2 regions of the Halopseudomonas xinjiangensis genome follow, and region 1 is predicted to be linked to the other one. Evidence: predicted binding sites of a transcription regulator. Region 1 holds the regulator's gene; the other holds the start of a gene.

What was found. The regulator FliA, encoded in region 1, starts transcription of late flagellar genes. The targets are predictions, from matches to a motif close to CTAAAGTTTNNNNNNNNNNNGCCGNTAA.
Region 2: a site for FliA is predicted at 6,147-6,174, ahead of BLT85_RS08900 (methyl-accepting chemotaxis protein). Genes of this name have one in related genera too.

The regions. Positions count from the first base shown of each region.
Region 1 is NZ_LT629736.1:695,759-707,333, forward strand. Features, by position in the region: gene flhF (flagellar biosynthesis protein FlhF) at 1-843, shown strand, start outside; gene fleN (flagellar synthesis regulator FleN) at 873-1,700, shown strand; gene BLT85_RS03190 (RNA polymerase sigma factor FliA) at 1,697-2,434, shown strand; gene BLT85_RS03195 (chemotaxis response regulator CheY) at 2,576-2,953, shown strand; gene BLT85_RS03200 (protein phosphatase CheZ) at 2,969-3,763, shown strand; gene BLT85_RS03205 (chemotaxis protein CheA) at 3,776-6,040, shown strand; gene BLT85_RS03210 (protein-glutamate methylesterase/protein-glutamine glutaminase) at 6,071-7,189, shown strand; gene BLT85_RS03215 (flagellar motor protein) at 7,189-7,929, shown strand; gene motD (flagellar motor protein MotD) at 7,985-8,803, shown strand; gene BLT85_RS03225 (ParA family protein) at 8,984-9,778, shown strand; gene BLT85_RS03230 (CheW domain-containing protein) at 9,864-10,670, shown strand; gene BLT85_RS03235 (chemotaxis protein CheW) at 10,737-11,216, shown strand; gene BLT85_RS03240 (DUF2802 domain-containing protein) at 11,221-11,575, shown strand, end outside.
Region 2 is NZ_LT629736.1:1,941,986-1,953,560, forward strand. Features, by position in the region: gene BLT85_RS08865 (TorF family putative porin) at 1-426, shown strand, start outside; gene BLT85_RS08870 (hypothetical protein) at 501-731, opposite strand; gene dcd (dCTP deaminase) at 810-1,376, opposite strand; gene apbC (iron-sulfur cluster carrier protein ApbC) at 1,454-2,548, opposite strand; tRNA gene BLT85_RS16670 (tRNA-Sec) at 2,709-2,803, shown strand; gene BLT85_RS08885 (TRAP transporter substrate-binding protein) at 2,813-3,991, opposite strand; gene BLT85_RS08890 (TRAP transporter small permease) at 4,207-4,800, shown strand; gene BLT85_RS08895 (TRAP transporter large permease) at 4,816-6,096, shown strand; gene BLT85_RS08900 (methyl-accepting chemotaxis protein) at 6,266-7,975, shown strand; gene BLT85_RS08905 (alpha/beta fold hydrolase) at 7,976-8,602, opposite strand; gene ccoN (cytochrome-c oxidase, cbb3-type subunit I) at 8,970-10,397, shown strand; gene ccoO (cytochrome-c oxidase, cbb3-type subunit II) at 10,409-11,017, shown strand; gene BLT85_RS08920 (cbb3-type cytochrome oxidase subunit 3) at 11,022-11,219, shown strand; gene ccoP (cytochrome-c oxidase, cbb3-type subunit III) at 11,216-11,575, shown strand, end outside.

The sequences.
Region 1 (11,575 bases):
CAGCATCAGCCTCGTCAGGCCAGCCTCTGGCGCCGATTGACTCAACTGGGTCTGCCGGCCGAGCTGTGCAAGGAATTGCTGAGCAGGGTGGCCGACATCACCGACACCCGTCAGGCCTGGCGGTTGCTGCTGGCGCATCTGGCGCAGAGCATCCCGGTCATCCGTGAAGAACTCATCGAACAGGGTGGAGTGATCGCCCTGGTCGGCCCTACCGGCGCCGGCAAGACCACCACGCTCGGCAAGCTGGCGGCACGTTATGTACTCAAGCACGGCAGCCAGCACGTGGCACTGGTAACGATGGACACCTATCGTATAGGTGCGCATGAGCAACTGCGCACGCTGGGCCGCATTCTCAATGTGCCGGTGCGTGTGGTTGACGAGCAGAACAGTCTGAGTGATGTGCTCGACGAGTTCACCGGCAAGCGACTGGTTCTGGTGGATACCGCTGGTCTTCAGGCTCAGGATCCACAACTGCGTGGACAACTCGGCGAGCTGGCTGCGCAGGGCAAGCGGGTCAAAACCATGCTCGTTCTGGCTGCCACCAGTCAGTACCGGGTACTCAAGGCGGCTTTTCACAATTACCGCGCCTGTGGCTTGTCCGGCTGTATCCTGACCAAGGTCGACGAAGCCGCCACTTTGGGCGAATCCCTAGGGCTGGCTATGGAACAGGGTTTGCCGGTAGCCTATCTGGCAGATGGCCAGCGTATTCCAGACGACATCAGCAAGGCTGTGGGTCACCAGTTGGTTAGCCGGGCAGTCAGCCTGGCAGGCAACGAAGCCCCGGCAGATCAGGCCATGGCCGACGTGTTTGCGGGTATATTGCATACCCAGCGGGCAAGCTAATGAATTTCAAGACAAGGTAATCGACACAGATGGCCATCAAACATCCGGTTCAGGTTATCGCGGTCACCGGCGGTAAGGGCGGGATCGGCAAAACCAACGTTTCGGTCAACCTCAGCCTGGCACTGGCTGACCTGGGCCGTCGCGTTGTACTGCTTGATGCCGACCTTGGCCTGGCCAACGTCGACGTCCTGCTCGGTATCAAACCCAAGGCAACGCTCGCCGACGTGCTGGAAGGCACCTGCGATCTGCGCGACGTGCTGATCACCGGCCCGGGCGGAATCCGCATCGTTCCGGCCGCCTCGGGCGCCGCGAAAATGGTCAACCTCAACCCGCAGCAGCATGCGGGATTGATCCAGGCATTCAGCGACATCGGCGACAATCTTGACGTGCTCATCGTCGACACCGCCGCGGGGATCGGTGATTCGGTCGTCAGCTTCGTGCGCGCGGCTCAGGAAGTACTGGTCGTTGTCTGCGACGAGCCGACCTCGATCACCGATGCTTACGCGCTGATCAAATTGCTCAACCGCGATTACGGCATGACTCGTTTCCGCGTGCTCGCCAACATGGTGAATACGCCGCAGGAAGGCCGTACGGTGTTTGCTAAACTGACCAAAGTGACAGACCGCTTCCTGGATGTCGCGCTGCAGTACGTCGGCGCGGTGCCCTTCGACGAAGCGGTGCGCAAGGCAGTCCAGAAGCAGCGTGCGGTGTATGACGCATTCCCGCGCAGCAAGGCTTCCATCGCCATCCGTGGCATTGCGCAAAAAGTGGATTCCTGGCCCCTGCCTGCCAACCCACGTGGGCACCTGGAGTTCTTTGTCGAACGTCTGGTGCAGCAGACAGGGTCGGGGCTATGAACGCATCGGCCAGTGGAGTACGCATGTATACCCGCGCCCAAAGTTCTGCCGAATATCAGGATCGTCTTGTCGAGCAATTCGCTCCCCTGGTCAAACGTATCGCCTATCACCTGCTGGGCAGGTTGCCGTCGAGCGTTCAGGTCGAGGATCTGATGCAGGCCGGCATGATCGGTCTGCTCGAAGCGTCAAAAAAATTCGATCACGGTAAAGGTGCAAGCTTCGAGACCTACGCTGGCATCCGCATCCGCGGAGCCATGCTCGACGAGGTGCGCAAGGGTGACTGGGCTCCGCGCTCAGTCCACCGCAACACACGTATGGTCAGCGACGCAGTACGTGCCGTTGAAGGTCGTTTGGGCCGTGACGCTAAAGATCACGAGATCGCTGCCGAACTCAATATGAGTCTCGACGATTATTACTCGATTCTCAACGATACCAGCGGCAGCAAACTGTTCAGTTTCGAGGATCTGCTCGAATCGGGCGGGGAGGCCGACGCGCACGCCGATCACGAGCCCTACGGCGGGCTTCAGGACGAGCGATTCCGGTCGGCGCTGGTCCAGGCTATCGATGGCCTGCCCGAGCGGGAGCGGTTGCTGTTATCGCTGTATTACGACGAAGAACTGAATCTCAAGGAAATCGGTGCCGTCCTCGGCGTCAGCGAGTCCCGTGTGAGCCAGTTGCACAGTCAGTGCGCGGCACGCCTGCGGGCGCGTCTGGCAGACTGGCGCAACGATTGATTTTATCGCCAGCATCCGGACAATGCCCGGGTAGCCAGCACACCGCAACAACGACAAGGCTGGCAAGGCCATTAGCATCTGATTAGCGAGTGCGAACCTGCACTTTCCCTGGTTTGTACGGAGGTCGACTTGGACAAGAACATGAAGATCCTCATCGTTGATGATTTTTCGACGATGAGACGTATTATCAAGAACCTGCTGCGCGACCTGGGGTTCACCAACACGGCCGAGGCCGATGATGGCAATACCGCCTTGCCGATGCTGCAGAGCGGTGGTTTCGACTTTCTGGTTACCGACTGGAACATGCCGGGCATGAGCGGCATCGACCTGCTTCGGGCCGTGCGCGCCGACGACCGTCTCAAGCATCTTCCGGTGCTGATGGTTACCGCCGAAGCCAAGCGCGACCAGATCATCGAGGCCGCACAAGCCGGCGTGAACGGCTATGTGGTCAAACCGTTCACCGCGCAGGCGCTGAAGGAAAAGATCGAAAAGATTTTCGAGCGAGTCCAGGCAAAGTAATCCGGGGTACAGGTTATGGCTTTAAGCAAGGATCCCGGCCAGGCGACTGCTCAGGAATTTGAACACTCTCTCAAGGATAACGCGCGGCAACTGGTCGAGTTTCTCGAAAAAGGCCAGTTCGGCGAAGCCATCCTCGTCATCCACGCCATCAATCAGGCGCGCGATCGTGGGCTTTACCACGAAGTCGGGCAACTGACTCGTGCGCTGCACAACTCCATCGTGAATTTCCAGATCGACACATCTCACGCGCTGGGTGACAGCGGCGAAGTGTCAAAGATATCCGATGCGTCCGATCGGCTCGACTATGTCGTCAAGCTGACCGACAAGGCGGCCAACCGCACCATGGATCTGGTGGAAAGTAGCGCACCTATCGTCTCGGATCTTGGTCAGGAAGCGTCCGCGCTCAAGGCTGACTGGGATCGTCTGCAGCGCCGCGAAATGGCCGCCACCGAATTCCGCGACCTGTACAGGCGGATTGGCGAGTTTCTCGAAAAGACCGAGAAATCCAGTGCACAGGTGTCCTCGCATCTTAACGACATCCTCATCGCGCAGGATTATCAGGATCTCACCGGACAGGTGATCAAGCGTGTCACCGCGCTGGTTCATGATGTCGAGGAAAGCCTGGTCAATCTGGTGCGTATGGCTGGTCAGGTCGACCGCCTCGCGGGTATCGATCATGCCGAGCCCAAGCGTGAGGAGAAAAAAACCTCGGACAGGGGTGAAGGTCCGCAGATTCATGCCGATATAAGAGAAGACGTGGTTTCTGGACAAGACGAAGTTGATGATCTTCTGTCCAGCCTTGGCTTCTAGGGGAGTGGGTGCATGAGTTTCGACGCGGATGAAGAGATCCTCCAGGACTTCCTGGTGGAAGCCGGAGAGATCCTCGAATTATTGTCCGAGCAGTTGGTGGAGCTGGAAAACCGTCCCGAGGATACGGACCTGCTCAACGCCATCTTTCGCGGTTTCCATACCGTCAAGGGCGGGGCCGGATTCCTCCAGCTCGATGCTCTGGTCGCCTGCTGCCATATCGCCGAGAACGTCTTCGACATCCTTCGCAAGGGTGAGCGTCAGGTCACCTCGGAACTGATGGACGTGGTGTTGCAGGCGCTGGATGCGGTCAACGGGATGTTTGCCGAAGTGCGTGAAGGCGAAGACCCGACGCCGGCTGATCCGGAGCTGCTCGCGGCCTTGTCTGTCCTCGCACAGCCCGCCGGTGAAGAGATTATCGCATCGCCTGTGGTCGCGGCGGTTCCGGCCATGGAGCTGGAAGCTGTTGCAGCTGAAGGCGACGATGCCGACGGCGACATCACCGATGACGAATTCGAACAGTTGCTCGATGCCCTGCATGGTGGTGAGCCTGCTGCTCCCACCCCAGCCAGTCCCGTCTCTGCAGCGACCGGCGAACCCGCCGTTGCTGCTTCCGGGGACGAGATCACCGACGATGAATTCGAGGCGCTGCTCGATCAGTTGCATGGTACGGGCAAGCCGCCGGTCGTGACCGACGCACCCAAAGCGCCCACCCCGGCCGCTCCCGCATCGGCGGGTTCGGACGAAAACATTTCCGACGATGAATTCGAGGCTCTGCTTGATCAACTGCATGGCAACGGTCAGGCCCCTGGCGTCATTGCTGCGAACGCCGCGGCTACGGCTGGCGCTGCACCGGCGAGTGAGCGAAGCGGCGTAGACGACCATATCACCGACGACGAATTCGAAGCGTTGCTCGATCAGTTGCACGGCTCTGGCGCCGCACCGGGCGAAGCAGAGGTTGCGCCGTCGAAGCCCGATGCGCCGGTAGCCAAACAACCGGCCAAGGCCGTGGCGAAACCTGCGCCCAAGCCGGAGCCGCAAAAGGCTGAAGCGTCTGCCGTTTCCGCAGGCAAGTCGGCTGCGCCTGCGCCTGCTGCCGACGCCAACGCAGCCGAGACCACGGTCCGTGTCGACACCGCTCGGCTCGACGAGATCATGAACATGGTCGGCGAGCTGGTGTTGGTGCGTAACCGTCTGGTTCGCCTGGGTGTGGCCAGTGGCGATGAAGAACTCAACAAGGCGGTGAGCAACCTCGACGTGGTCACCGCCGATCTGCAGAGCTCGGTCATGAAGACCCGCATGCAGCCGATCAAGAAGGTATTCGGTCGGTTCCCGCGCGTGGTCCGGGATCTGGCTCGCAGCTTGAAGAAAGAGATCAATCTCGAGCTGATCGGCGAAGAAACCGATCTGGACAAGAACCTCGTCGAAGCGCTGGCCGATCCGCTGGTGCACTTGGTGCGCAACTCGGTCGACCATGGCATCGAGCCGCCTGACGAGCGCGAGATGGCTGGCAAGCCGCGTACCGGCAAGGTCGTGCTGGCTGCCGAGCAGGAAGGCGATCACATTCTGCTCACCATCACTGACGATGGCCGTGGCATGGATCCTGAGGTCCTGCGCGCCAAGGCGGTCGAGAAGGGCATGATGGAAAAGGAAGCCGCCGAACGTCTCAGTGACACCGAGTGCTTCAACCTGATCCTGGCGCCGGGCTTCTCGACCAAGACCGAGATTTCCGACGTGTCCGGCCGCGGTGTAGGCATGGACGTGGTCAAGACCAAGATCTCCCAGCTCAACGGCACGATCAATATCGAGTCGACCAAGGGCCAGGGCTCGCGCATCGCGATCAAGGTGCCGCTGACCCTGGCGATCATGCCGACCCTGATGGTGATGCTGGCCAACCAGGCCTTTGCGCTGCCGCTGGTCAGCGTAAACGAGATTTACAGCCTGGATCTGTCGCGTACCAACGTCGTCGATGGCCAGGAAGTGATCATTGTCCGCGACAAGGCATTGCCGCTGTTTTATCTCAAGCGCTGGCTCATGGCCGGCGCAGAGGACACCACCGACCGCTCGGCAGCGAGCGTGGTGATCGTATCGGTGGGTACCCAGCGAGTCGGCTTCGTCGTCGATCAGCTGGTTGGTCAGGAAGAAGTGGTGATCAAACCGCTAGGTCGCATGCTGCAAGGCACGGCAGGGATGTCCGGCGCCACCATTACCGGTGATGGACGCATCGCGCTCATCCTCGATATACCCAGCCTGCTCAAGCGCTACGCGCGTCGCGGCTGACGCCAGCCGAAAGGCTTTCAGGAGATAGTGATGGCGGTCAAGGTTCTGGTGGTGGACGACTCGGGCTTCTTTCGCCGCCGGGTCGCGGAAATCCTTGGCGGGGACAAGCAGATCCAGGTCGTCGGCACCGCGTCCAATGGACAGGAGGCGGTCGACCAGACCCTGGCACTGCGACCGGACGTGGTCACCATGGACTATGAGATGCCGGTGATGGATGGCATCACCGCAGTGCGCCAGATCATGCAGCGCTGCCCGACGCCGGTGTTGATGTTTTCCTCTCTGACATACGAAGGCGCACGGGTCAGTCTCGATGCACTGGACGCCGGCGCGGCCGACTATCTGCCGAAAAACTTCGAAGACATTTCGCGCAACCCGGACAAGGTCCGTCAGCTGCTATGCGAGCGAGTGCATGCGCTGGCACGTTCAAACCGCACGTCGCTCGGTCTGAGCGCACCCAGCCACTCGGTCCCCACCGCGCCGTCATCGCCCGTCAATAGCCGGGCAGGCGGCGCGACCAGTCTGTTCGACCGTCAGGCAACCCCTGCACCCACCGCGCCGAGGGCGGGCAATAGTCCGCCGCCGCGTAAGCGTCAGTACAAGCTGGTGGCGATCGGCACCTCGACGGGCGGTCCGGTTGCGCTGCAGAAGGTGCTCACCCAGCTTCCGGCGAACTTTCCCGCTCCGTTGTTGCTTGTGCAGCACATGCCGGCCGCGTTCACCAAAGCCTTTGCCGAGCGTCTCGACAAGCTCTGCCGCATCAGCGTCAAGGAAGCCGAGGACGGCGACACGCTGCGCCCTGGCGTGGCGCTGTTGGCGCCGGGCGGCAAGCAGATGATGGTCGATGGCCGCGGGGTAGTGCGGATTCTGCCGGGCGACGAGCGACTCAACTACAAGCCCTGTGTGGACGTGACGTTCGGCTCCGCTGCCAAAACCTTCCAGGACAAGGTGTTGGCCGTCGTGCTGACCGGTATGGGAGCGGACGGCCGCGAGGGCGCGCGTATGCTCAAGCAAGCCGGTAGCTGCGTCTGGGCTCAGGACGAAGCCAGCTGCGTTATCTACGGCATGCCGATGGCGGTAGCCAAGGCCAATCTGGCCGATGGTGTCTATAGCCTGGATGACATCGGCCGCTTTCTGTCAGAGCTCAGCTGATGGACATCCTCAGCATCATCGGCGTCATCCTCGCCTTTGTTGCAATCCTCGGTGGCAACTATCTCGAAGGCGGTCACGCCGGCGCGCTGCTCAATGGGCCGGCTGCCGTAATCGTCATCGGCGGAACGCTCGGAGCTGCGTTCATTCAGACGCCCTTGCCGGTGTTCAAACGTTCCCTGGTGATTCTTCGCTGGATCATCCTGCCTCCGCCCAATCGCCTGCGCGAAGGCATTGCCCAGGTGATCAACTGGAGCACCGTAGCGCGCAAGGAAGGATTGCTGGGGCTGGAAAGCATAGCCGATACCGAAGCGGATCCGTTCGCTCGCAAAGGGCTGCAGTTGCTTGTCGATGGCAGCGAGCCTGAGGCTCTGCGCAGTATTCTCGAAGTGGATATGGTCACCCGCGAAAACCATGATCTGGCTGCCGCGAAGGTATTCGAGAGCATGGGCGGCTACTCGCCTACCATCGGCATCATTGGCGCGGTAATGGGGTTGATCCATGTCATGGGCAACCTGGCAGATCCCTCCTTGCTCGGTCGTGGCATCGCAGTCGCTTTCGTTGCGACCATCTATGGCGTGGCACTGGCAAACCTGTTCCTGTTGCCCGTCGCCAACAAGCTCAAGGCGGTGGTCATGCAGCAATCCTGCTATCGCGAGATGCTGCTCGAAGGGTTGATGTCGATTGCAGAGGGCGAAAACCCTCGTTCCATCGAGATGAAGCTCGAAGGCTTCCTGGACTAGAGGTGCAATGCATGTCGTTGTCCTTGCCCAATGCAGCGAAGCGGGAGGTGCGCTAATGCGCCGTCGTCAGCATCAGGAACACGAGAATCACGAGCGCTGGCTGGTGTCCTACGCCGATTTCATCACGTTGTTGTTCGCCTTTTTCGTGGTGATGTATTCGATCTCCTCGGTCAACGAGGGTAAGTACAAGGTGCTGTCCGATACCTTGGTCGGCGTGTTCAACGAGCCGCAGAGAGCCACTTCTCCCATTCCGATCGGCGATCAGCTGCCCAGTGGTAGCGGTCAGCTGGACGGCGCCGAGGGCGCAAGCACCGCCAGTGCAGGCGAGGCGAACGACCCGTTGCAGGACATCACCGCGGCCATGCAGGCGGCCTTCGGCGAGCTGATCCAGGCCGGGGATCTGGAGATCCGCGGTAACGAGCTGTGGATTGAAATCGAGCTCAACTCCGGCTTGCTTTTCCCCAGTGGGGATGCGCTGCCAAGCGATACGGCTTTTGGTCTGCTGGACCGTATCGCCGGCATCCTCTCGCCTTACCAGAACCCGATCCACGTCGAAGGGTTCACGGACAACATTCCCATCAAGTCACGTGCGTATCCAACCAACTGGGAGCTGTCCGCTGCCCGGGCAGCGACCGTGGTGCGAATGCTGGCCAACGGTGGTGTCGATCCGAGTCGATTGGCAGCGGTCGGCTATGGAGAATTTCGCCCGGTGGCCGATAACACCACTGTGGCAGGCCGCCGGGCGAACCGGCGGGTGGTATTGCTGGTGTCGCGGTTTCTCGACCACCGTCACCAGCCGTTCACCGCTAGCGCGCAGAATGTGGACGATATGCGCCGCGCACGCGATGCGACCGGCACGGCCGAGGCGAATTAGGTGGCACGGATTCTGCACTGGTTGCGTAATTGAGCCTCCTTGCCGAAGGAACGCTGGACGCATGGCGCTGCATCAGCCTTGCCGCGGCAATGTGTGGTTTTTTCATGGCGCTCCCCTGAAGCGAGTGTCAACAAGTCGTCGTAGTTGAAGCGCGCGGAGAGCGCGCTTCTGGAGGATGGAATGAGAGTCTGGGCCGTATCCAATCAGAAGGGTGGCGTGGGTAAAACCACGAGCGCAGTGGCGCTGGCTGGCCTGTTGGCGGACCAGGGGCAACGTGTGCTGGTGGTCGATCTCGATCCCCACGGCTCCATGACCAGTTACTTCGGCCACGACCCGGACACCCTCACCAAAAGCGTTTTCAATCTGTTCCAGCATCAGGGGCAGGTCCCCGAGGGGCTTGCCGCAGCTTTGTTGCTGGACACATCGCATGAAAACATCCAGCTGATGCCATCGAGCACCTCGCTGGCCACGCTGGAGCGTCAATCGGCCGCCCAGGGCGGTTTCGGCCTGGTGATTTCACGCGCCCTGGCGCAGCTGTGGAACGATTTCGAGTTCGTGATCATCGACAGTCCGCCTTTGCTTGGCGTGTCGATGATCAACGCGCTGGCCGCCTGCGAGCAGCTGATCATTCCGGTGCAGACCGAGTTTCTCGCGCTCAAGGGACTCGAGCGCATGGTTCATACGCTGAACATGGTCAATCGATCACGGAAACAGGCGTTGCCGTACACCATCGTGCCGACCCTGTTCGATCGTCGCACCCAGGCGTCGCTAAGCACCCTGCGTGTATTGCGTCGCGATTACGCGGATCATCTCTGGCAGGCCTACATACCGATCGACACCAAGCTGCGTGACGCCAGTCTCGCCGGGCTGGTACCGTCGCGTCATGAAGCCAACGCACGCGGAGTGCTCGCGTATCGTGCGTTGGTGCGATACCTGCTGGCGCAAGCGCTGCCGGGCAAGGAACAGGTCGCCTAATGCTTCGGCAGCATCAGCCGATAACAGGATTACGTCCCTGCGCCCACCTCGCGCACTCCAACTCAATACGAAGTGGCAATACCCCATGAACAAGCCGGTTTCACTGCAGCAGTACATTCCCGAGCAGACCATCCAGTCCTATCTGGATGCGTTGTTGCAGGACGCCGCCCTGGAGCTGGCGTTCGCCGAGCCCGAGGCCGTAGCAGTCGAGGCGAAAGCGGTGGCTAGCGTTGTCGCCGAGCCGGTTGCCCAGGCGGTAACGACGCAAGCGCGGATAGTCCCCCCGGCACCGGTGCGTGAAAAGGTCGTCGCGCCTGTAGCTCCGCGCATCATTGAGCCGCTAGCAGTCGAGCCGCCACCAGCGCCTCCTGCGGTTGTGGCTACCCCGGCGTGGCGCGAGCAGCCGTTCGAAGCATTGCTGTTCGACGTCGGTGGCCTGACGTTGGCGGTACCACTGGTGTCGCTCGGGACCATCCATACGCTGGAGAGCGAGATCACGCCGCTGTTCGGCCAGCCGGATTGGTTCCTGGGTATTCTGCCGACCCAGACAGGCAACCTGAAGGTGCTGGATACCGCGCGCTGGGTGATGCCGGAGCGCTACCAGAGCGAGCTCAAGGATGGATTGAAGTTCGTCATCTCCGTGGAAGGTTATGACTGGGGGATGGCGGTGCATGGAGTAAGCAAGTCGATCCGGCTTGCGCCGGAGCAGATCAAGTGGCGCTCGCAGCAGGGCAAGCGGCCCTGGCTGGCCGGTACCGTGATCGAACATATGTGCGCGCTGCTCGACGTTTCCGCGTTGGCGACGCTGATTGTCAGCGGTGCTGCGAACGAACTGCAGGCACCACGGCCCGCTGCCGGTAAACCGGTGGCAAAGGCACCGCGCCGGCATTAGGATGAACACAATTGAGCCCGGTGCAGCAGGCGGCCGGGTCGCTTAACTAAGATCGGGAACCATAGTATGAAAGACAATACCGCACAGAGCGCTGAAGATCCGATCCTGCAATGGGTGACCTTCCGCCTGGATAACGAAACCTACGGCATCAACGTGATGCAGGTTCAGGAAGTGCTGCGCCATAGCGAGATCGCCCCGGTCCCCGGTGCGCCGGCTTACGTGCTCGGCATCATTAACCTGCGTGGCAATGTCGTCACCGTCATCGATACCCGTCAGCGCTTCGGTCTGAGCCCGGCACCGATTACCGATAACACGCGGATCGTGATCATCGAGGCCGACAAGCAGGTCATCGGTATCCTGGTCGACAGCGTCGCCGAGGTGGTGTATCTCCGCCAGTCGGAAATCGAGACTGCGCCGAACGTGGGCACCGACGAGTCTGCCAAATTCATCCAGGGCGTATGCAACAAGAACAATGAACTACTTATCCTCGTCGATCTTGAAAAGATGATGAACGAGGATGAGTGGGCCGAACTGCAGGGCTTCTGATCGGATGGATCAGCCCTGGCTGGTTCTGGTGCTAGGCCTCGGACTGGGCTTGCTGATAGCAGGCCTGGTGGGGCTTGCGCTGGCCTGTCGTAGGCTGGGTAGCCGTCTGACGGAAATGGACGCGGCGCATCGCGAGCGGATCGACACCCTCACGCGGGATATCGCCGGCTACCAGCAGGGGACCATCCGCATGGGTGAGGAGCTCGTTGCGCTGCGCGAACAGCTCCGGCGAATGGAAGACAAGCAGCAACGCATCGAACAACACGACCCGCAGTCGATGCCCTACAATCAGGCCGCGCGCCTGGTTGGCATGGGTGCCAGTCTCGAAGATCTGACCCAGTCCTGCGGCCTCTCGAAGG
Region 2 (11,575 bases), 1.2 Mb from region 1:
GGCGGCGATATCACCCCCGAGATCGGTTACGACCTGCAGTGGGCGACCTATACCTATCCGAAAGGCGTCAACAGCGTCGACGAAGTCATCGGCAGCCTGAGCCTCTACGGCTTCAACGTCGGCGCGAAGTATGCTTACGACCCGAGCTCGTCCTTGTACGGCTTCGTCGATTACGGCTTCGAACTGCCATATGGCCTGGGACTCGGTCTGCATTACGGATTTACCGACACCAAGGACCCGCTGGACGGCGTGCGCAGCGACGAGACCTACTCGGACTGGGCCGTGTCGATCGGCAAACCGATCCTGGGCGTCGACGTGTCGCTGATGTACAGCGATACAGACCTGGACGAGGTGTGCGGTGACTGGTACGGCAAGGACGACTACTGCGACGCGAACTTCACCCTGGCAGTATCGAAGTCTTTCTAAGCTGCGGCGCCCAGCGCCTGCTTGAGTCGAATCGACTGCAACTGACGCCGACGCCGAAGGACGTCGGCGTCAGTTTATGTGGTGGCGAGCAAACGGGCCTGCGCCCGGCGACGGATCGACAGATCGACCCGCATGCAGACTGCAGCCAGGCCGAGGAACGCGACACCCAGGTTGCCCCGGGTGACCTCGACGCCCATCAGGCTGCTGAGCCCATTAGCGATTTCATCCGGGTACGCCGCAAGCAGACCGCCCAGCGGAACCATGACAAACAGGAAACACAACCCCAACGTGCGCAACAAATTCACGAGCGCCTCCTCGACTGACTGATCAAGCCAGCATGAGGTCGGCACCCACCGGGGTGTATTAGACGATAGTGGTAGTTATCAGGCTCGCGGCAACGTCACGCCGCGCTGGCCCTGATATTTGCCGCCGCGATCGCGATAGGAGGTCTCGCATTCTTCGTCAGACTCGAAGAACAGCATCTGCGCCACACCTTCGTTGGCGTAGATCTTCGCCGGCAGCGTGGTGGTGTTGGAGAACTCCAGTGTCACGTGGCCTTCCCATTCCGGCTCCAGAGGCGTGACGTTGACGATGATGCCGCAGCGCGCATAGGTGCTCTTGCCCAGGCAAATGGTCAATACGTTGCGCGGGATTCGGAAATACTCGACGGTGCGTGCCAATGCAAAAGAGTTCGGCGGAATGATGCACACATCGCTTTTGATATCGACGAAGCTTTTTTCGTCGAAGTACTTCGGATCGACTGTCGCCGAATGAATATTGGTGAACACCTTGAATTCATCGGCACAGCGCACGTCGTAGCCGTAGCTCGACACACCATACGAAATCACCCGACTGCCTTCCGCGCCGCGCACCTGGCGCTCGACGAACGGTTCGATCATTCCCTGTTCTTCGGACATGCGACGGATCCAGCGGTCGGACTTGATGCTCATGGTGATTCCTGAACTGATCAAAAAGAGCGAGCATGTTAGCCGTTTATGGCTACCGACAAAAGCCTGCCGAGTGCCGGTCAGTCGTCGCTGATGCTGATATTGGGCATCCCGCTGCCCTGCCCTGCACGCGCAGCAATCCGTGCTCCGACGTGCCGGGCCATGTCCTGGTAGATCATGCTGATCTGGCATTCCGGTTCGGCGACCACCGTCGGTCGTCCGGCATCCGCCTGCTCGCGAATCATCATCGACAGCGGCATCGATGCCAGCAGATCGACACCGTATTGTTCGGCAAGCCGCTCACCCCCGCCCTCACCGAACAGATGTTCAGAATGACCGCAGTTCGAACAGACATGCACCGCCATGTTCTCGACCACGCCGAGCACGGGGATATTTACCTTGCGGAACATCTCGATGCCGCGGCGTGCGTCGAGCAGCGCGAGGTCCTGTGGAGTGGTGACGATGACGGCACCGGTGACCGGCACTTTCTGCGCGAGGGTGAGCTGGATGTCACCGGTGCCGGGCGGCATATCTACCACCAGGTAGTCCAGGTCGTCCCATGCGGTCTGCGTCAGGAGTTGTAGCAAGGCGCCAGACACCATGGGCCCACGCCAAACCATCGGGGTATTCTCGTCAGCCAGAAATGCCATGGACATCACCTGAACGCCGTGAGCCTGAGGTGCCACGAAAGCCTTGCCGTTGCTCACTTGCGGCCGGGTACCCTCGGGCAGCCCGAGCATCAGACCCATGCTCGGGCCGTAGATATCTGCATCCAGAACCCCCACTCGCGCTCCCTCGCGGGCAAGCGCCAGCGCCAGATTGACCGCCGTGGTGGATTTGCCGACGCCGCCCTTGCCCGACGCCACCGCAATGATGTTCTTCACGTTATGCAGCGCAGGAATCGAGCCCTGAGCAGGTGCTGACTCGACCTGCCAGCGTACGCTGACCGAAGCCGACGCCACCCCTTCCACGTTCTCCACCGCCACCTTGAGCATCTGCGCGATGCCGCCAGTGACGCCACCTGCCGCATAGCCGAGGACAATGTTAGCGCGGACATGACCACCATCGATGTCCAGCGAACGAAGGCACCCGCTGGTGAGCAGGTCGGTACCGGTGTACGGGTCGCGATATTGCGCCAAAGCGGATTCGATGGCAGTGCGGCTTGGCTGGGTCATGTGTCGTCCGGGTATATATAGATGAAGGACTTATGCTATCGAGAGAATCGATGCGGGAAAAGCTGCTTGCAGGAAAGACAACGGCCGCGGTGATTGGGTTTCATCCGCGGCCGTTATGGACTGGCTTAAGCGCCAATCGGGTGTGTTAGCCTTGACTGACGGAAGGGCATCGTCCCCGGTGGGGCGCCCGGACTTCAAACCCGGTGAGATGCGCCAGGCGCGTCTGGTAGGTTCGACTCCTATTCCCTTCCGCCAATCGCAGCATCAAGCGGCGTCGCGTACCTCCTGCTCGACCTCGACAGCACCACTCTGCTCACCGGTGGGGGCCTCCTGAACCGGCATCGGCACTTCGCTGGCCTCTGACTCGCCGGCTGCGCTGTTCGAGCCCTGATCGCCCACCTTGTCGAGCAGATACTGCATCAGCGTCTGACCGCGGTCACCGACCATTTCAACGAAAGTGTCGCGAACTGGCAGACTGCGCTCACGGAATGCCGCGCGTTCTTCTTCGGTCAGTTCGATGATCTGGATATCGCTGTTTTCGGTGATCGTGTTCAGTCGCTCGCTGTTCAACCGCGTCTGCACCTCGTGGATGTGCGGGACCATCTCGGTCACGACATCATCGATGAGTTGCTTGCGCTCGTCAGACAGACCTTCGTACCAGTCCTGGTTCGCCATGAAGGTGGCGATGAACTGGGCCTGATTGGCAAAGATCATGTAGTCCTGGACCTGATAGAAGTCCATTTCTTCATGGGCAAACACGGGTTGGATGTTGGCGTCGATCTGGCCCAATTGCAGGCCGCTGAACACTTCGCCGTATTCCATGGTGGTCGGGTCGGCACCATAGGCGCTGTACGTCTCGCGCAGCAGGCGGTTGTCCATGGTACGGATTGCCACGCCATCGAAGTCCTGTGGCGTGCGGATTTCCTTGTTGGCGGTCCAGACCTGCCAGCCTTCCGGAACGATCGCCAGCGGATGCAGGTCGCGCTCGTTGAAGGCTCCGACCAACGCATCATGCTTGCGGAATTCCGGATCGTTGAGCAGCTCCGCGTTGCGCTTCTCATCTTCGGTCAGAACGAAGTTCAGGCTGAACAGCTGCGATTCGGGAACCGTCCCGCCGAGAAAGCCCGAACCGAACGCCAGCTCGATTGCGCCGGACTGGACCTGATCATAGATGTCGGTCAGACCGCCGAGCTGGCCATAGGGGAACAACCTCACTTCAACCGCACCATCGGTGCGCTGGCTGATGAGCTCCGAGAACCGCGTGCCGTATTCGTGCTGTACGCTACCTTCGATTTCCTCCAGGCCGAAGCGCCAGATTTCCACCTGTCCGGTCGAGGTCTGCTCTTCGACTCCGGCCGATACTTCGGTGTCTTCCTTGTTCTCCGATCCGCAGGCCGCCAGGGCCAGTGCTGCCACACCAATACAGCTATTACGCCAGTTCATGGAACGCTCCCTATGTATTGTTCTGGATAACTCTTATAACCATAACATAGGACCCTGATATGTCCACGCCGTGCAAAAACTAATGCCATGGGTTATGGTCAAAAAGAAACGAGACGACGAGTTGGCGCCCTTGTGTGACCGGCGCGTTGGACAACGTATCCATTCTGCTGTCGACTCCATGTCGAGTACAGACACGAAAACAAGGGGACAGACGGATGCCCGAGCCTGCCGACACATCGGCCAGCAACTCGTCCAAAGCGTCGCTCACTAAAGTGCTGGGAGTACTCGACCGCACTGCAGAACACATCGAAGAATTCATCCTCGGCGGGAGCGTGCTGTTCCTTTCGGGGCTTCTTATCGTTCACGTGCTGGGCCGGCAGATTTTCGGCACCGGCGTGACCGGTCAGGTCGAACTGACGCGCATGAGCATGGTGATCATGACTTTTGCCGGTCTCGGGTACGGTGTGCGCAAGGCTCGACACATCTCCATGTCGGCCTTCTACGATCAGCTTCGCGGCAAACCACGCAAGCTCCTGCTGATGTTCATCCATATCGTCACCGGTGCGCTGATGTTCTACCTGGCATGGCATGCCTGGGATTACGTCAGCGCCATCCAGGATCGGGGACGCCGCTCCTCCGCACTACAGATTCCGCTGTGGATCCCCTACATGGCCGCACCGGTAGGCTTCGCGCTGGCCGGCATTCAGTACTGGCTGACCGTGGCGAGAAACCTGATTTCGAAGGACACCTACCGGTCGTTTTCGGAAAAAGAGCGCTACGACGAAGTGCCCAACAATCCCAGTATCTGAGACCCTAGCCCGCTTATGCTGACCATTACCTTCGTTACCATGTTCGTGCTGCTGGCGCTGGGTTTCCCCATGATGGTGCCACTGCTCGCCGCCGCGCTGATGCTGATGTTCTTCACCCTGGATACCAACAACGTCGGCCTGCTCATGGGACAGATGATCAGCGGCGTTCGCTCCTGGGCATTGGCAGCCGTTCCGCTATTCATCTTCGCCGCAGACCTGATGACGCGAGGTCATACCGCCAACCGGCTGCTGGACCTGGTACAGAGTTTCGTTGGTCATCTGCGTGGCGGCTTGCCCATTACTACCGCAGCGAGCTGCACCTTGTTCGGTGCGGTCTCCGGCTCCACGCAGGCAACCGTCGTTGCCATGGGCGGACCGATGCGCCCGAAGCTGCTGGAGAAGGGCTACTCGGACTCGTTCAGCCTGGCCTTGATCATCAATGCCAGCGACATCGCTCTGCTAATCCCGCCAAGCATCGGCATGATCATTTATGGCGTAGTGTCGGGCGCTTCGATCGGTGACCTGTTCATTGCCGGCATCCTGCCGGGCTTCCTGCTGTTGGTGTTGTTCTCCATTTATTGCTGGATAGGTTCGATCCGCATGGGCATCGAGCCGGAGCCGCGCGTCGGCTGGGCCGCGCGTGCCCGCGCGGCGAAGAAGGCCATCCTGCCCCTGGGCTTTCCGGTGGTGGTGGTCGGCGGGATCTACGGCGGCTTCTTCAGCCCGACCGAGGCAGCCGCGATCGCGGTGCTCTATGCGCTGGTGCTCGAGATCGTGATATTGCGCGCTGTGAAGCTGCGCGAGCTGTGGGACGTTGCACTCTCGACCGGCCTGATAACCGCCGTCGTGTTCATCCTGGTCGCCGCGGGTACCGCCTTCACTTATGTCATCTCCTTTGCCGGCATACCGCAGGCTATCCTCGATCCGGTTATCGCCTCGATCGGCGACAGCCCGACCATGGTGCTCGGCCTGATTGCGATTTCCTTCTTTATAGGATGTATGTTCGTTGACCCGATCGTCGTCATCCTGATCCTGACGCCGCTGTTCATGCCCGCTGTGAATGCGGCCGGCCTGGATCCGGTGCACGTCGGGGTGATCGTCACGCTGCAGGCGGCGATCGGCTCGGCCACACCACCGTTCGGGTGCGACATCTTTACCGCCATGGCGGTGTTCCGCCGTCCGTACTTCGATGTCATCCGCGGGACACCGCCGTTCATCCTGATTCTGCTCTTTGCAACCGTGCTGCTTATCCTGTTTCCCCAGATCTCCCTCTGGCTACCCTCTCTGGCCGGCTAACCGACTATCCGTATAGGCCATTTTGCCGTGCAAAATGGCCGAAGAAGCCTATAGGGTTTTCCCCACCCCAGCCGATAACCTTGACGAGGAAAGGAATCTTCGTGTTCCGCCGTCAACGTACTCAACCTATAAAAACAGATATTTCGTCCCATGCGCATCGAGGGTAGACATGAACACCACGGAATTTTCGGTGAAGCCGACAGCCGCTCCGGCAGCTGCGGCCGTTTCGTCCAAGGGAATCTGGATGGCGCTGGTTGCCTGTCAGCTGTTTTTCGTCGGTAGCCTGCTCTGGCTGTCCGAGGGTCCACTATTGTGGATCGCTGCGCTACTGGCCCCCGCGACGCTGTTTCTGTCGTACCGTGCAGTCTCAAGGGGAGCGGGCAGCGGCTCACTCGAACAGCACCTGACTGATGCAAACGGGCCGCAGATCGATCTGCGTATACGCTGTCAGGCCGACACCGACCGGGACAAAAGCAGCGCCTTGTTCGATCAACTGAACGACCGCTTGCGCGCGGTTATGCTTGAACTGCAGAACAACAGTCTGCGGACCGCTCTCGCATCGGCAACCAGCCGCCTCCTGGCTGAGCAGGCCGCGCGCGACGCCACCCAACAGCAGCAACTTTCCGAACTGATCTTCCATGCCAGTGAACAGACCACCACGGCACTGCAGGATATTTCCTCTCGGGCCAGCGGCGTCACCGCAGTGAACGCGCGTAATCTGGAGGTCGCCCGCAGCTCCAAGGAGCAGATGGGCGATGCGCGCCAGAAAATGCAGCTGATCAGCCAGTCGATGGAAGGTTTCAAGAACAACGTCAACGCCCTGAACTCGACATCCGGCAAGATTCGCGACATCCTCACGACCGTCCAGGATTTTTCCGCGCAGACCAACATGCTTGCGTTGAACGCGGCCATCGAGGCGGCCCGCGCCGGGGAACAGGGCCGCGGGTTCGCTGTGGTAGCCGATGAAGTGCGCAACCTCTCCTTCAAGGTCGGCAGCGCGGCAGATCAGATCAGCCAGCTGATGGAACAGATGACCCAGGCCATGGCCGGTGCCGAGCAACAGACCCGCGGCATGCTCGAGCAAACCGAATCGACCGGTGCTGCGGTGAGCAGCGCAGCCGACCAGTTCGATGCAATGGTCGAGGATTTCCAGGGCGCCAACGATGATCTGCTGATGGTCAGCGCCGCGCTGGAAGAGCTCAGCGCAACCAATGCCGAGACCTTCAAGCATGGCGGCGAGATTCGCGAACTGAGCATCACCATCAGCAAGCACATGGAGCAGACCTTCACCCAGGCCGACTCTCTGCGTGACAACACCAATCTCACCCTGCGTTCGCTGGCTGGATTCCGTCTGGGTGAAGGCCAGATGGAGGCCGTTACCCAACTGCTGATGTCGCGTCGCGCCGAACTGGAAAGCCGCCTGAACGAACTGGCCGACACCGGCGTGGACTTTTTCGACCAGCGCTATACGGCCATCCCCAACACGAACCCGCCGAAGCACGACGTCAGCTGGGCAGATCCGTTCATCAAGCGTATCCGGCCACTGCTCGACGAATGGGACAAGGGCGGCAAGGATGGCATCGTCTACATGGCTGCGGTCAACGAAAAAGGCTATCTGGCGACCAGCCGCAGCGCATCGTCGCAGCCACCTACCGGTGATCCCAAAGTGGACGCCGCACGCAGCAACTACAAGCGCTTCGCCGTTAGCAATCAGGCCGATCTACGGATCATGTCCAGCTGCACCTATTTGAACCTGGGCACATTCGTCATGCCCGGCTCGACGGTGATCGTCTTCGTTCTGTATGTGCCGATCGAGGTGAAAGGAAGGCGCTGGGGCACCATGTCGGCTGCAGTGCTGCCGGCAGCCATGGGCTTGTAATCAGCGAAGCGTAGCTGTACAAAATCGAACGCTGGCGTCAGCCGCCTGCTCGACCAGTATCTGCTGGCTCAGACCGCTGGCCTTCAGCGGCCTGAAGTCATGATCACCAGTTTCCAGCCACTCGACCCGTACCTTCCCGCCCAACATATAGCCTGAGACTTCGTCGGGCTTGCCGAACGGGTCACGGGTGCCCTGCACTATCAGGGTCGGGGTGGCTATATGCTGAAGATGCTCGGTGCGCATGCGCTCCGGTTTTCCGGGGGGATGGAACGGGTAGCCGAAGCACACTATTGCCGCGGCACCGACCTCGTCGCCAAGCATGCTCGCGACCCGGCCTCCCATCGACTTTCCTGCCAGCACTACGGGACCGTCAAGTGAAGCGGCTGCCTCCCGAAACGCGTCCTTCAGTCGAGCCATGGGGTTCGGCGGGCGCTTGCGTCCATCCTGCCGACGATCGGCCATGTAAGGAAATTCGAACCGCGCTATTCTCATGCCTCGTTCGGCGAGCGCACTGGCGAGACTGTCCATGAAAGGGCTGTCCATCGGCGCTCCGGCACCATGCGCCAGCAGCAGGGTCATGCCGGCCGTGTCTCCCTTCGGCTCGTTGAATCGCAGCGAAATGGTCATTGATGCCTCGCCGGAAAAGATGCGACAAGATGCCACAGCCGTTCGCTCCGCTACAACTTCACATCAGCAGACCAGGGGATTACCCTTGCTGCTAGCCGGACCACCGCTGTAACAACTCCTATTAGGTTCGGCCGCTCGCCAGCAGTTTCCTGTCGGCAGGCTCCATTCTCGCACCATGTTTGATGCGCTATGTAATCCGCCCCAATTTGCCATTGGAGAGTTGGGAAACACGCGTCAAAAAGCGCGCTCCAGAGAGGCCCGAATGCACTGTTTCCATTGACTTGCGTCATTGCAAACGGACCGGTGTTTCCTCATACTTGCGGCCGTTTTGAACCCCTTAAACCCATTGCTATCCGTGGAATCTCGCATGAGCACAGCTACCACTCCGACAGCTTATAACTACAAGGTAGTACGCCAGTTCGCCATCATGACGGTGGTCTGGGGTATCGTTGGCATGGCCATGGGCGTCTTCATTGCCGCTCAGCTGGTCTGGCCTCAACTCAACTTCGATCTGCCCTGGACCAGCTTCGGACGCCTGCGCCCGCTGCACACCAACCTGGTCATCTTCGCGTTTGGTGGCTGTGCTCTTTTTGCCACTTCCTACTACGTGGTACAACGCACCTCTCAGGCGCGCCTGATTTCCGACAAGCTTGCTGCCTTTACGTTCTGGGGCTGGCAAACGGTCATCGCTTGTGCCGTAATCACTCTCCCGCTAGGTATGACTAGCAGCAAGGAGTACGCCGAGCTGGAGTGGCCGGTTGACATCCTGATCGCTGTCGTCTGGGTGTCCTATGCCCTTGTGTTCTTCGGAACCATCACCAAGCGCAAGATGAAGCACATCTATGTCGGGAACTGGTTTTTCGGCGGCTTCATCCTGACCGTCGCCGTGCTGCACATCGTTAACAGCATGGCCATGCCGGTAACCCTGTTCAAGTCGTACTCGATATATGCCGGGGCAGCGGATGCAATGGTTCAGTGGTGGTACGGTCACAACGCGGTGGGCTTCTTCCTGACCGCTGGCTTCCTCGGCATGATGTACTACTTCGTGCCGAAGCAGGCCAACCGTCCGATCTACTCGTATCGCCTGTCCATCGTGCACTTCTGGGCACTGATCTCCATTTACATCTGGGCCGGCCCGCACCACCTGCACTACACCGCGCTGCCAGACTGGGCGCAGTCGCTGGGCATGGTGATGTCTTTGATTCTGCTGGCGCCGAGCTGGGGCGGCATGATCAACGGCATGATGACCCTGTCGGGTGCATGGCACAAACTGCGCACCGACCCGATCCTGCGCTTCCTGGTGGTATCGCTGGCGTTCTACGGCATGTCGACCTTCGAAGGTCCGATGATGGCGATCAAGACCGTCAACGCGCTGTCACACTACACCGACTGGACCATCGGTCACGTCCACGCCGGCGCTCTGGGCTGGGTTGCCATGATCTCTATCGGCTCCCTGTATCACCTGATTCCGAAAGTGTTCGGTCGTGAGCAGATGCACAGCATCGGCCTGATCAATGCTCACTTCTGGCTGGCGACAATCGGTACCGTACTGTACATCGTCTCCATGTGGGTAAACGGCATCACCCAGGGCTTGATGTGGCGCGCCGTGAACGTCGATGGCACGCTGACCTACTCGTTCGTCGAGGCACTGGAAGCCAGCCATCCAGGCTTCGTGGTTCGCCTGATAGGTGGCGCATTCTTCCTGACCGGCATGCTGATCATGGCTTACAACGTCTGGCAAACCGTACGTCAGTCGAAGGCTGCTGAAGCCGACGCTGCCGCACAGATGGCCTGAGGAACATCTAGATGAAACACGAAATTGTAGAAAAGAACCTTGGCCTGCTTGTCGCGTTCATGGTCCTGGCGATCAGCTTCGGCGGCCTGACGCAGATCGTTCCACTGTTTTTCCAGGAAGAGACCACGACCCCGATAGAAGGCATGCGTCCTTACAATGCGCTGGAGCTGGAAGGTCGTGATATCTACATTCGCGAAGGCTGCGTTGGTTGCCACTCGCAGATGATCCGTCCGTTCCGCGCCGAAACCGAGCGCTATGGTCACTACTCGGTTGCTGGCGAAAGCGTATGGGATCACCCCTTCCTGTGGGGCTCCAAACGTACTGGCCCGGATCTGGCTCGTGTTGGCGGTCGCTATTCGGACGACTGGCATCGCGCACACCTGATCAACCCGCGGGACGTCGTCCCCGAGTCGAAGATGCCGTCGTACCCGTGGTTGCAGGAACAGGTTCTCGAAGGCGATCACACCGCCGGCAAGATGGAGGCGCTGCGTAAACTCGGCGTCCCCTACACCGACGAAGACATCGCCGGTGCCCGTGAAGCTGTTGAAGGTGTGGCCGAAATCGACGCCGTCATCGCGTACCTGCAGCACCTGGGTACTGCCCTGTCGGACCGCAGGTAAGACCATGGATATCAACACTCTCCGAGGCATAGCCACCATCTTCGTGATGCTGGCCTTTCTGGGTGTCGTCTTGTGGGCCTACAGCTCCTACAAGAAAAAGGACTTCGATGAGGCTTCTCAGTTGCCCTTTGCCGATGAAACCGAAAGCGAAAGAAAAGCCCGCGAGCAGAAAGAAGAAGACGCTAGGAGTAAGAAGAAATGACTAAATTCTGGGGCGGGTACATCATCCTGCTGACCCTGGTCTGCCTGGGTCTGATCGTCTGGTTGCTGTTCGCTACCCGCAAGGGACAGCGGCCTGACCAGACCGACGAAACCGTCGGCCACTCGTTTGACGGCATTGAGGAATACGACAATCCATTGCCGCGCTGGTGGTTCATGCTTTTTCTCGCCACGCTGGCTTTTGGCGCGGTCTACCTGATTCTGTACCCGGGTCTGGGTCAGTATCGCGGGCTGCTCGGCTGGACTCAGATTGATCAGTACGAGCTGGAAGTTGAGCGCATGCAGGAGCAGTTCGCGCCTATCTTCGCTCGTTACACCAGCATGCCGGTCGAGGAAGTT